3 regions of the Janthinobacterium sp. YR213 genome follow, and region 3 is predicted to be linked to each of the others. Evidence: predicted binding sites of a transcription regulator. Region 3 holds the regulator's gene; each other region holds the start of a gene.
What was found. Region 3 encodes FNR, which switches genes on or off when oxygen is low (the NO sensors DNR and NnrR bind a similar motif). Its sites were predicted from a motif close to TTGATNNNNATCAA; they were not measured.
Positions count from the first base shown of each region.

Region 1: the regulator FNR is predicted to act here: its motif matches at 1,320-1,333, upstream of BLT98_RS00980 (serine protein kinase).
Region 2: the regulator FNR is predicted to act here: its motif matches at 1,484-1,497, upstream of cqsA (alpha-hydroxyketone-type quorum-sensing autoinducer synthase).

Region 1 is NZ_FNDA01000001.1:234,363-238,543, reverse strand. Features, by position in the region: gene BLT98_RS00985 (chymotrypsin family serine protease) at 82-1,263, opposite strand; gene BLT98_RS00980 (serine protein kinase) at 1,520-3,484, shown strand; gene BLT98_RS00975 (DUF444 family protein) at 3,487-4,181, shown strand, end outside.
Region 2 is NZ_FNDA01000002.1:958,631-962,811, forward strand. Features, by position in the region: gene BLT98_RS13490 (response regulator) at 1-107, opposite strand, end outside; gene BLT98_RS13495 (sensor histidine kinase) at 111-1,409, opposite strand; gene cqsA (alpha-hydroxyketone-type quorum-sensing autoinducer synthase) at 1,562-2,809, shown strand; gene BLT98_RS13505 (MarR family winged helix-turn-helix transcriptional regulator) at 2,820-3,287, opposite strand; gene BLT98_RS13510 (GIY-YIG nuclease family protein) at 3,345-3,692, opposite strand; gene BLT98_RS13515 (MFS transporter) at 3,705-4,181, opposite strand, start outside.
Region 3 is NZ_FNDA01000003.1:770,557-774,737, forward strand. Features, by position in the region: gene BLT98_RS17390 (response regulator) at 1-1,236, opposite strand, end outside; gene fnr (fumarate/nitrate reduction transcriptional regulator Fnr) at 1,486-2,244, shown strand; gene BLT98_RS17400 (FixH family protein) at 2,382-2,906, opposite strand; gene ccoG (cytochrome c oxidase accessory protein CcoG) at 3,009-4,181, opposite strand, start outside.

The DNA.
Region 1 (4,181 bases), on a different contig from region 3:
CTTGACTCATATCATCATCGTGCAAAAGACAGCGTGATGCAAGGCGGCGCAAGGCCGCCGCGCCATGCCCTTGCAGCGTGCTCAGGTGTACAAATTGATGTCGAGCGCCACCACCACCCGCCGCATCTGGTTGGCAAACGTGATATTGCCGCCGCCGGCAAACAGCAGGCCGACGGGATTGCGCTGCTGGTTCCACGTCCAGATGGACGAGCCGGAATCGCCGCCCGCGCTGAATGCGCCGCTGACGCCCGTGATGGCGATCTGGTCCTGGAACAGCGCGATCCTGCCGCCGCCGTAATTGACGTTGATGGTGGCCCCCAGGCCCGTGATACGGCCCTGCGTCAGCTGCGTCGTGCGACCGGACTTGCCAACCATCATGCCCAGCGCGGGCGCCACCAGCGCATTGCTGATGCGGAAGTACGCCGGCACGCCGCCGCTCAGGTAGACCAGTTCGGGTCGCACGCGGTCTGGCCAGGCCCAGCCGGTGGCGCAATCGACGAAGTTGACGCCGCCGCTGAAGTTGATGGGCACGAAGCGCTCGAGCACGGCCACCTGGTCTTGCGGGCAGCGGCCACCATCGATGGGGCCCGGCTGCACGATGCAGTCGTTGAACACGCCGCCATTGGAATTGGCCAGCACGTGATTATTGCTAAGAATCATCAAACGGCTGTTGCGCGGCGCGCTGCGCCCCACGGCCAGGCAGCCGATGGTGCCGGCCGTGATGCGGAAATGCCCGACCGACACACCGCCCGGCGCCGGGCGCAAACGGAAGCGGTGCGGTTGCGCATCGATCACGCCCGTGACGACGATGTTGACGGGCACCCTGTCGCTGGACACGGCGCGCACGCCCATGGCTCCCACGATGGCGGCCTTGGCGCGGTCGACGGAAGTGGGCTCGGCCACGTACAGGGTCAGGGCCGGCAAGCCCGGTTCGCCGGACGAACTGTCGCTGGCGCCCTCGCCCAGGCCGATGGACACGCCCTGGATATTGCCGCCGTCGCTGAAGGCGTCGGCCGCGCGCACGCCGCCCGCCTGGGAAATGCTTTGGCGCATGCCGTCTTCGATGCTGCGCTTGATTTCCAGCAATTCCATGCTGACGCCGCTCAAGGCGTCGGGCACGTCCGAGACGGACGCGCTCTCGATCGTATTATCGTCTTCGCCAGGGACGGAAAATTGGCCGACGGCCTCTTCATCGTCCGCGCTTTGTCCCCTGCCGCTGCCGCCAGGCGGGGCGCTGAAACCATTCTCGTTGCCTATCATCATGTTCTCCTCGTGGGTCGCCGCAAACCACCAGTCTGGACGGACCGCGCGGGCCGGTATTGATCTGGATTGAACTGCGCTGGCGCATGGCGGCCCTGCCCCAACGGGGGCAGCGAGGATAAAAATAGTTCCCTCGTCAAGGTTGAGCGAGATCAGGCGTGCGGCCAGAGGTGGCGCCGTATACTTGGCTGACAGGCTGGAACCGGGCCTGCTCCACGGCAGTAACGGTATGGATGGGGAAACAATGACGAGCCCTGGTATGACACGCCACGACGACGCGCCCGCGGGCGAGCAAGCAGGCCAGCATGCGGGTTTTGTGCACGGCATGGCGGCCTGGGCGGCAAAACACCGCATCCGCCCATGGGGCGGCAGTTTTGCCGACTTCATCGAGCAGATCCTGCCCGGCCGCGCGGCCCTGCTGACGCGCAGCGCGCACCAGTACCTGTGGGACATGATGCGCTGGAACGGCCAGACCGATGACCACGGGCGCTTCCGCTGCCGCCTGTTCGACGACGAGCTGTTCGGCATTGACGAGGCGATCGACCGGGTTGCCGCCTACTTCAAGGCCGCCGCCGCCGGCTCCGAGGTGGGCCGGCGCATGCTGCTATTGCTGGGCCCGCCGTCGGGCGGCAAATCGACCATGGTGATCCTGCTCAAGCGGGGCCTGGAAGAATACAGCCACAGCAGTGAAGGCGCGCTGTACGGCATCGCCGGCTGTCCCGTGCACGAATCGCCGCTGCATCTGGTGCCGCACAGCATGCGCGCCGACTTTCGCGCCAGCTATGATGCCGAGCTGCAGGGCGAACTGTGCCCCCATTGCCGAGCCCGCCTGGAAGAACAGTACGCAGGCGATTTCCTGCGCATGCCCGTCGAGCGCATCCACCTGTCCGAGGCGGGCCGCTGCGGCATCGGCACGTATGCGCCGCACGATCCCACCACGGCCGACCTGGCCGACCTGGTCGGTTCCGTCGACCTGTCGAAAGTGGCGCAGTACGGCGACGAAGGCGATCCGCGCGCTTGGTCATGGTCCGGCGCGGTATACGCGGCCAGCCGCGGCATGCTGGAAATGATCGAGATCCTCAAGGTCAAGCGGGAATTCCTCTATTTACTATTGACCCTGACGCAGGAAAAGAATGTCAAGGTGTCGCGCTTTCCCCTGATCTATCTCGACGAAACCATCCTCGCGCACACGAATCTGGCCGAATTTCGCAAATTCCTGCAAGAAAGCGAAAACGAGGCGCTGCTCGACCGCATGGTCATCGTGCAAGTGCCGTACACGCTTAATTACCGCGAGGAAGCACGCATCTACCGCAAGTTGATCCTGGCGGCGGCGCCCGCCTTCCGCGACGTACACCTCGATCCGCACGTGCTGCATGCGGCGGCCGTGTTTGCCATCCTCAGCCGTCTGCCCGAAGGCGAGGACAAGGAGGCCGAGCTGGTCAAGAAACTGCGCATCTACGCCGACGAAGACGTGGACGACTTGCAGCCGGCCGACATCCGCCGCATGCGCGAGCGCGACAAGGCGCCCGACGAAGGCCTGTCGGGCGTGTCGCCCCGTTTCGTCATCAATGCCCTGTCGCACGCCATCATTTCCGCCCAGCGCAACAGCCTGTCCACCATGGACGTGCTGCTGGCCCTGAAGGACGGCATCGAAAACGATGCGCGCATCGAACCACGGCGCAAGCGCAAGTGGGTCGATTACTTGGTGCTCACACGCAAGGATTTCTATAACCGCTGGGTCAAGGCTGACGTGCACAAGGCCCTGTTCGTGTCGTTCGAGCAAGAAGCGCAAGACTTGCTGAACAAATATCTCGATGAAGTCGAAGCCATGCTCGACAACCGCCAGATCCGCGATCCCATCACCAGCGAAGAGCGCCGTCCCGACGAACGGTTCCTGCGCGCCGTGGAAGAAAAAATCCACATCAGCGACTCGGGCAAGCAATCTTTCCGACAAGAAGTGGTGCGCAAGGCCATGAGCGCCTTCAAGCGGGGCGAGCCATTTGGTCTGGCCAGCCATGCGCAACTGCACGACGCCATCCAGCAATACCTGTTCGAGCAGCGGCGCGACGTGCTGCGCCTGGTCGGCTCGGCCAAGCGCCCCGATGACGACGTGCGGTCCAGGATATCGGCCGTCGAGCAGCGCCTGGTCGACGAATACGGCTATGACGCCCATAGCGCGCGCGAAGCGCTCAACTACGTAACCACCTTGCTGGCGCAGGAATAGCCATGTCCGCCACGACCTCGCCTGGCAACGGCAATCAGCATGGTCCTCCGGAACGGGATGGCCGCGCAGGCTCGCCAGCCACGGCAAGCACGGTGCATTCCGCCGGCGCGACAGCGCATACGGGCACCGCGCCTGCCCTGGCCCAGCCGTGGTACGGGCTGTTCTCGCGCGGCGCGCGCGACTGGCTGCGCCACAACCAGAAAGTGCGCGACGCCGTGCAGGCGCACTTGCCCGAGCTGATCGCCACGCCTGACCTGATCGGCGGGCCGCAGCAACGCACGGTGCAAGTGCCCATGCGCCTGCTTGAACATGCGCATTTCCGCCTGGCGCCCGCGCGCAGCAGCGTGGGCGCGGGCCAGGGTGGCGGCCAGCCCGGCGATCTTCTGCGCGCGGCCCGCCCCGCCGCCACGGGCGGGGCGGGAACGCAAGGCGAAGGCGGCGATGGCGAGGGCGCGGTGCGCCTGCTGCTCGAGTTTCCCATCGACGATATTCTCGACTGGCTGTGGGACGCCTTCGAGCTGCCGCACCTGAAGCCGCGCCACCTGGGCGCCATCGACGAAGTCCGGCTCGTGCGTAGCGGCCTGGACCGTCATGGCGCCCGTTCGCGCCTGGACCGGCGGCGCACTGTCAAGGAAGCCATCAAGCGGCGCGCCTTGCAAACGCAGCCCGTGCCCTTCACCAATGACGACTTGCGCTA
Region 2 (4,181 bases), on a different contig from region 3:
TTGCGCGCCAGGCCGGGATCGAGCTGGAACGCCAGGCTCTTCAGGAAGGAATCGCTGTCGTCGATCAATACGGTCAGGGTCGGATGGGTGTAGACGGGCAGTTGCATGCGTCACCTTGCGGGGGAAGAGGGTTGGAAGCGGGCAGGCACGGGCTGGGGGAATTCCAGGATGAAAATCGCATAGGCATGCTCGCGCGACACGCAGCGGATGCGCGCCTGCCAGGCGGTGACGATCTGCCGGCACAGGGCCAGGCCGATGCCGCTGCCGTTATGTACGGGATAGGAGTAAAAACGCTCGAAGATCAGCGGCAGGCGGTTCTTCGCGATACCGCAGCCCGTGTCGATGAACAGCAGCCTGGGCACGGGGCGGGCGCCGTCGATGATGATGCGCACGCGTCCCTTGCCTGCCCGCTGGATGGCTTTCAGCGCGTTTCTCAGCAGGTTCAGCAGGATCACCACGCACAGTTCGTCCTGGCCGGCGAACTGGAAGTCGGCACGCACGTCCACCTTGACGCTGCTGCGCTGGCTGTTGCTGGTAAATGGGTAGCGCTTGAGCACGGCGTTCACCATCTCCAGCATCGATAGCACCTGGCTAGGCTGGAGGTTGCGGTTCACGGCACTGGCGCTCATCAGGAACAGATCGATCATGTGATGCATGTGGCGCACTTCGAACTGGATGCGCGACAGGGCTTCCTGCAACGGGGGCATGTCGTCCGCCTGGTCGGCCAGCTGCGGCAGCAGCCGGCGCATGCCCCGCACATTGGCTTCCACGCTGGTCAGCGGCGTGCGCAGCTCGTGCGCCACGGAACCGAGCCCGGCCGCCAGGCCTGCCAGCCGTTCCAGTTCCAGCACCTTGCTGCCCACTTTCACCACGGACAGCGCGGCAATGGTGAACCAGTGCACGGGCAGTTGCTGCAGCACTTCACGTTGCAGCAGGAAGCCGCCTTCCCCTTGCAGAATGACGGCGAGGCAGGCGGCGCTGGTGCCGATCAGGTAGGCGCAGCACGCCAGTTTCGTTTCGAAATGAAACAGCACGACCAGGCCGATCAGCAGCGATTCGCTCCAGATGGACGACGCATGGTTCATCAGAAACATGAAAGTAAAGAAGAAGGGTAGGATGTAGCTGAGCGCGAACAGCAGGTAACGCGACAGCCAGCGGACCGAGAAGCGGCGGGCAAACAGGCCAGCCATGCAAATGCCCACGCCCGTCAGGCGCAGGGTCAGGTTTTCATAGGCTTGCGGAAAAAAGTAATGCCACAGCAGGTAGTACAGCGGCATCGCCACCGTGCCCACGGCGGCCAGCATGGCGACTCGGCCGGCCAGGTCCTCATGCGGCACGCGCTCATGCAGCAGCGAATGGAGCAGGCGCCTGCGCCAGTGTGTCCATCGTCCTTGCAATTGCTGCGTCATGACTCTGCCTAGATTCTCTTTAGAACATTATCATCGCGTAAATTTTCCTGGTTGAACGGTTATCTCGTCGGACATTGATATACGTCAATGGATGGGTTTGCAACACGGTCAAGGCTTTAATTTGCAGCAAACCTTTCCCTAGGAGAAAAACCATGACCATCGCTACCAGCGTGCATACCCCATCTTTCGCCCGTGCCGAACACTGCCTGCCCGACTACATCGTGCGGCGCATGGATGCGCATCACATCACGCGCATCGAAAAACTGCTGGGCGGCCAGCATCCCCATGCCTGGCAACCGACCCCCGCCCATGCTATTTTCCTGGCGGGCAATGACTACCTGTCCATCGCCGCCGAGCCGACGCTGGTGGCGGCGCAGGTGGCATCCCTGCAGGCGCATGCGGGCGGCATGCTGATGTCGGCCGTGTACTTGCAGGAAGGCAGCGAACAGCACCGGCTGGAAAGCCGGCTGGCCCGCTTCATGGGCTGCGAGGATGGCATCCTGGCGCAGTCCGGCATGGCGGCCAACGTCGGCTTGCTGCAGTGTATCGCCGGCCCCGGCATTCCCGTCTACCTGGACATGCAGGCTCACGCGTCGCTGTGGGAAGGCGTGCTGTCGGCCCAGGCCCAGGCCGTGCCCTTCCTGCACAACGACATGACGCACCTGCGGCGGCAGGTGGCAAAGCATGGCCGTGGCGTGATTGTGGTCGATGCCCTGTACAGCACCAATGGCAGCCTGGCGCCGCTGCTGGAGCTGCTCGATATCGCCGAGCGCAGCGACTGCGTGGTGGTGGTCGACGAGTCGCATTCGCTGGGCACGCACGGCCCGCAGGGCGCGGGCCTGGTGGAAGCCTGGGGACTGGGCCACCGCGTGCATTTCCGCACGGCATCGCTGGCCAAGGCCTTCGCGGGCCGGGCCGGTTTCATCAGCTGTTCCAGCCGCTTCAAGGGGTATTTCTTGTCCGAATCACGCCCCGCCATCTTCAGTTCCTGCCTGCTGGCGCATGAGCTGGCGTGGCTGGGCGCGGCGCTCGATTTCATCATGGCCGCCGACGAGCGCCGCGCCACCCTGCGGCGCCACACGCTGCAGGTGCGCGACGGCTTGCGCGAGCTGGGCTACAACGTCAGCGATGGCACGGAGCAGATCGTGGCGCTGGAGGCTGGCGGCGAACCGGCCACCCTGGCTCTGCGCCAGGCGCTGGAACGGCACGGCATTTACGGCGCCATGTTTTGTGCCCCGGCTACGGCGAAGAACCGCGCCATCGTGCGCCTGACCCTGAATGCGGGCTTGCGCGAGGATGAGTGCGCAAGAGTGCTGGCCGCCTGCGCCGCCATCCGCGACGAAACGGGCGTGGAACACTGGCAGTCGACGCGGCGCCTGCGCAAGCTGGCGCTCGTGTAAGGGCGATGCGTCAGCCGTTCGCTGGCTGGCTGCCGGCGATGCCGGCCAGCAGCATGGACAGCGGTGCCAGCTGTTCCGCGCTGGCGCTGCCCAGCAATTCCTGGCCCAGTGCCTGCGCTGTCGCATCGGCGTGGAGCAGCAGGGCTTGTCCCGCTTCCGTGATGACGGCATAGCCGACGCGGGCATCGCGCGCATCGGCCTGGCGCGCCACCAGGCCGATTTTTTCCAGCGGCATCAAGGAGCGCGTGATGCCGGACGCCGTCAGCGCCAGGCGTTCGGCCAGGTCGATGCGGCGCAGGCGGCCGCCGGGCGCGCGCTGCAAGTGGTACAGCAATTGATAATCGCTGAAGCTCAGGCCATGCAGATTGCCCAGGATGCTGTCGAAGCGGCGCACCAGCACGGCCTGGGCGCGCGCCAGGCGCAGGCAGAAGTCCAGCGCGCTGGCGCCGTCCGGCGGCGGGGGAGTGTGATCGATCATGACGTCCTTTCAATTCGCTGCGAAGTGCTTGAGTGCGCAAGTGTAAAGCATGGCCGCTCAATAGCGTGCCTGTCCCTGCTCCAGCAGCTGTGCCTGGTACAGCGCCAGCAGGGCGTCCAGTTCGGCATCCGCATCGAAGGCGGGATCGTCGGGCACCTTGACGGCATCGATCAGCTCGAAACGGAAGGCCGCCGCGCCGTCGCGTTGCCAGTCCGCCTGCAGGAGCGTATTGCGGTGCTTGCCCAGATTCAGTTCGAAGCGATGGCGGTTCAGCGCGCCAGGGGCATTGCGGCTGCGTTCGAGCAGGGTGCGTCCGCTGGGCAAGTGGCGCAGCGCGATGATGCCCAATGCGGGCGCTTGTTGCCGGTAGGCCGCTTTCAGGGCCGCTTGTCGTGTTTTATCCATGCTGTGACTGCCTTAAGGTTGAACTGCATAATCGCTTGCCCCGATGCGGGGAATATCCGTCCACAGGATGGCGGCCACGGCGGCGGCCAGCAGCAGGGCGCCGCCAGCGCAGAACAGCTCGCCCACGCTCAGGTGGCGCAGCAACGCACCCGTGGCCGCCGCCGACAGGGGCGCCAGTCCCAGGAAGATGCCCATGAACAGTGCCATTGCCCGGCCCAGCATGGCGGGCGCCACGCGCCGCTGTATCCACGTAAAGATGGCTACCTGCACATAGCCGCCCAGCATTCCTGTGACGGCCAGCAAGGCCGCGCCCTGCCAGGCCGTGCCGATTTGCCCCAGCGCCATCAGCAGCAGGCCCACGACCGCATCGACCAGCAACAGGGTGGCGCCGAAGCGGCGGCGCAGCCAGGCGCCGCCCAGGCTGGACGCCAGCATGCCGGCCAGGGTGCCCGCGCCGTGCGCGCCCATCAGCACACCCAGCGCCGCGGC
Region 3 (4,181 bases):
CCTGGTATTGCCCAGCAAATACACCATGCCCAGCACGGCATTGAGGGGCGTGCGGATTTCATGGCTCATGTTGGCCACGAAATCGCTCTTGGCACGGTTGGCCGCCTCGGCCCGGTCGCGTTCCTGCTCCAGCTCCGCCGCGCGCGCTTCGAGTTCCTGCTGCAGGCGGTCGCGTTCGCTCATCAGGCCGTTGAACGCTTCCGTCAGTTCGCCGATCTCGTCGCGCTGCTGTACCGGCACGGGGGTGAAACGGCTGCCGCTGGTGCGCAGGGCCAGCAGGGTGTCGCGCAGGCGCACCAGCGGCGACAGCAGGCGCACGGTGACCAAGCCCAGAACAAAGGCGGCCAGCAGCGAAGCGAGGATGCTCCACAGCACCAGCCGGTACAGTACGCCATCGAACGGTTCGAAGGCATCCTCGACGGGCAGCGAGGCGGCCAGCAGCCAGTTCACGGATTTCAGGCGCTTGAAGCTGTTGACGGCCGTGATGCCGCGGCTGTTGGTGCTGACCATGCTGCCTTCGCCATCCTCCTTCAGCAGTTGGGTGGTCGTCAGGTTGGCGTTCGGCTTGCGTGGCTGCAGCAAACGGCTGGTATCGGGGTGCAGCACATAGCGCGGCACGGCGCCGCGCGTGAGGATGAAGTAATAGCCGCTCTTGCCGATCTTTTCCGAGCGCAGGCGGCCCAGCAGATTGTCCTTGTACAGGCGCAGCACGCCGATCACCACGCCGGCCACCTGGCCATCGGCGGCCAGCACGGGCGCCACCATCTGCACGATGGGCATGCCGCTCGACTTGCCCAGCATCGGCTCGGTAATCATGGGCTGGCGCGTGCGCAGGACGGTCTGGAAATACTCGCGCTCGGCGACGTTGATGCCGGCGCGCCCCGCCACTTCCGGCATGTCGGCCACGATGGCGCCATGCGCATCGAGCACCAGCACGTCGTCGAACAGCACCAGCATCGAGCGGCGCGCATAGTATTCGCGCAGTTTGGCGGGCTGGGCGATCAGTTCCGGCGGCTGCTGCCTGGCCGTCAGGGTGACAATCTGCAGCAGCATGCCCAGCTTGTCGTCGAGCTCGGCAGCGGTGCGGCTGATCAGGGATGACTGCTGGCTCAGCAGTACTCGGGTGAAGTCGTCGCGCATGTGCTGCACCTGGATCATGGTGACCAGCGCGATCATGGCGATCGAGGTCAGGCTGGTGGCCAGCGCGACTTTTGCTTTAATGCCGAGAGGCTTCATGATTTCCTTTTCAGTGCCGGGCGGCACAGGCGGCAGATAATGCTGTCAGGAATTTTCCTATCAATACCCCAGCTTGGCAAGCGCCGCCGCGCAAATTGCCCGCCCCGTATGGGCTTTTGACGATGTTGCCATATAATTAAAGGCTGGACGTCGTTTATTCGCCGAATTTACGGTGAAATTGGCATACGGCAACCCTGTATGCAGCTGTATGCAGTAAACTTGTTGTTGCATTTTCTAAAAGGTACCGACATGACTGAAGCGCTACTCACTCCCACCTTGCCCACCGTGAACGTGGAGGCGTTGCGTGCACGATGCTCGACCTGCAGCATGCATCAATTGTGCCTGCCGATGGGCCTTGATGTGGGCGACATGGATAGGCTGGACCAGATCATCGGCCGCCGCCGCAAGATCGTGCGCGGGGCCTCGCTGTTCCGCATCGGCGACTCGTTCCAGAACCTGTACGCGATCCGCCTGGGGCACTTCAAGACCTACCAGATCAATCCGGGTGGCGAAGAGCAGGTGACGGGTTTCCAGATGGCCGGTGAACTGCTGGGCATGGACGCCATCAGCGCCGACCGCCACCACTGTAATGCCGTGGCGCTGGAAGACAGCGAAGTGTGTGAAATTCCGTTTTCCAGCCTGGAACAATTGCTGGGCAATATGCCGACCCTGCTGCGTCATTTCCACCGCATGATGAGCCAGGAAATCACGCGCGAGCAAAGCGTCATGCTATTGCTGGGCAATATGCAGGCGACCCAGCGTTTTGCCGCCTTCATCGTCAACCTGGCGTCGCGCTATGAAGCACGTGGCTATTCGGGCAGCAATTTCCAGCTGCGCATGTCGCGCGAGGAAATCGGCAACTATCTGGGCCTGACCATCGAAAGCGTCAGCCGCTTATTGTCGAAATTCAAGAAGGAAGGCTGGCTGCGCGTCTCGAACCGCGAGATCGAAATCCTGCAGCCGGCCAAGTTGAAAGCGATTACGGCCGGCACGGACACCTGCAAGTAACAGCACCGTCAAAACCTGCTGCGCGTCGCGCTTTGCGGCCTGCGATGCTCGCTGGCTCGGCGCCCCCGTGCATAGCACAGCTGCGCTTCTCAACCACAAATCACTGCCGCTCGCGACGGTTTTCCCGGCGCTGTACGTTAAAGCTCTTCATCCGCGTGCAGCGCGATGCTGCGTTGCAGGGGCCAGGTCCAGATGCCGGACAGGCGCCACTCGCGTTTGTCGTTTTCCACCAGCACTTGCCAGCGGCTGCGCTCGAGCATCGGCAGTGCTACGGAAAAATTGCCGGCCGCATCGGGCTGCACCAGCAGCTTGATATCCTTTTCCGGCAGGGTCGCATGCGCCAGGTGCAGCTGCAGCGGCGCCTGATAGGCCTTGCCGAAGCTGTGCACGGAACCACTGAGGCGCGCTGCAGCCACGTCATATGACAGGCGCGTATCCATGGCCAGGTCGCTGGCGATCGTGTCGCGCTTCAAATCCTGGTTGATTGCCTTGCCCTGCTTGTAATAATCGCCCACCACCAGCGCATCGGGCTGCGTAAACGCGATATAGCCCATGAAGCTGCCGACGACCACGGACAGGCCGGGACCGATCATCAGCAGCCATGGCCAGCGATGCTTGTACCACGGTGCAACGGGGGCTTGCAGTTTCAGACTGTCGGACATGCTGTTTCTCCTGTTTAATCAGCCAGTCCCCGCATGGGGACCGGCCTTCCTGCAACTTCGTGGCGGCGGCGAGGGCACCCGGTCCCCGTCCGCCTTTCCTTGTTAACGTGGCACGATGAATACCGCGCTTTCGCGCACATGCAGCGATGGATCGTCCAGCGATTGCAATTCGATCGCAATCTTGTTCGAGCCCTTCTCGCCGACGCCGTGCGGCACGCGCAGGCGGATCGGCCAGCCCAGCGTTTCCGTCGGCTGCAAGGTCACTTCTTCGCGCGTCAGCAAGGTCAGGCCCGGCAAGCCGGAAGCGCTGATTTTAAAATGCTGGCTTTGCTCGGACGTATTCATGATCTGCAGGCGGTAGACGTTTTCGATCATGCCGTCTTCCACTTCGCGTCCCATCGAACCGCGGTCGCGGATCACGTCCATTTTCAGGGGCGTGCGCAGGGCCAGCGAGGTACACACGGCGATGATGATCAGGGCCAGGATGGAAGTGTAGATCAAGACGCGCGGGCGCATGGCGCGCTGGCGTATCTGCTTCGAATTGAAGTTGTTTTCCATCGCATGGTCGGTGCTGTAGCGTATCAGGCCACGCGGCCGCTCGACCTTGTCCATCACGCTGTTGCAGGCATCGACGCAGGCGGCGCAGCCGATGCATTCATACTGCAGGCCGTTGCGGATATCGATGCCGGTCGGACACACCTGCACGCACAGGGTACAGTCGATGCAATCGCCCAGCTTGTCGTTGTTGCCGGCCTTCTTGCTCATGGCGCCACGCGGTTCGCCGCGCTTGGCATCGTAGGTGATGATCAGCGTGTCCTGGTCGAACATGGCGCTCTGGAAGCGCGCGTAGGGGCACATGTATTTGCACACCTGCTCGCGCAGCCAGCCCGCGTTGCCGTAGGTTGCCAGGCTGTAGAACAAGACCCAGAACCATTCCCAGGGACCGAAATTGAGGGTGGTCACCGACTGCGCCAGTTCCTTGATCGGCGTGAAGTAGCCGACAAAGGTAAAGCCCGTCCACAGGGCGATGGCGCCCCATACCAGGTGCTTGGCGGTCTTCTTGAAGGCCTTGCGCACGGAGGGGCCCTGCTTGTCGAGGGCCATGCGCGCGCTGCGCGTGCCCTCGATGCGGCGTTCGACCCACAGGAAAATTTCCGTGTATACCGTTTGCGGGCAGGAGAACCCGCACCACACCCGCCCGGCAATGGCCGTGACGAGGAATAACAAATACGCACAGATGATCAGCAGGGCCGCCAGATAGATGAAATCCTGGGG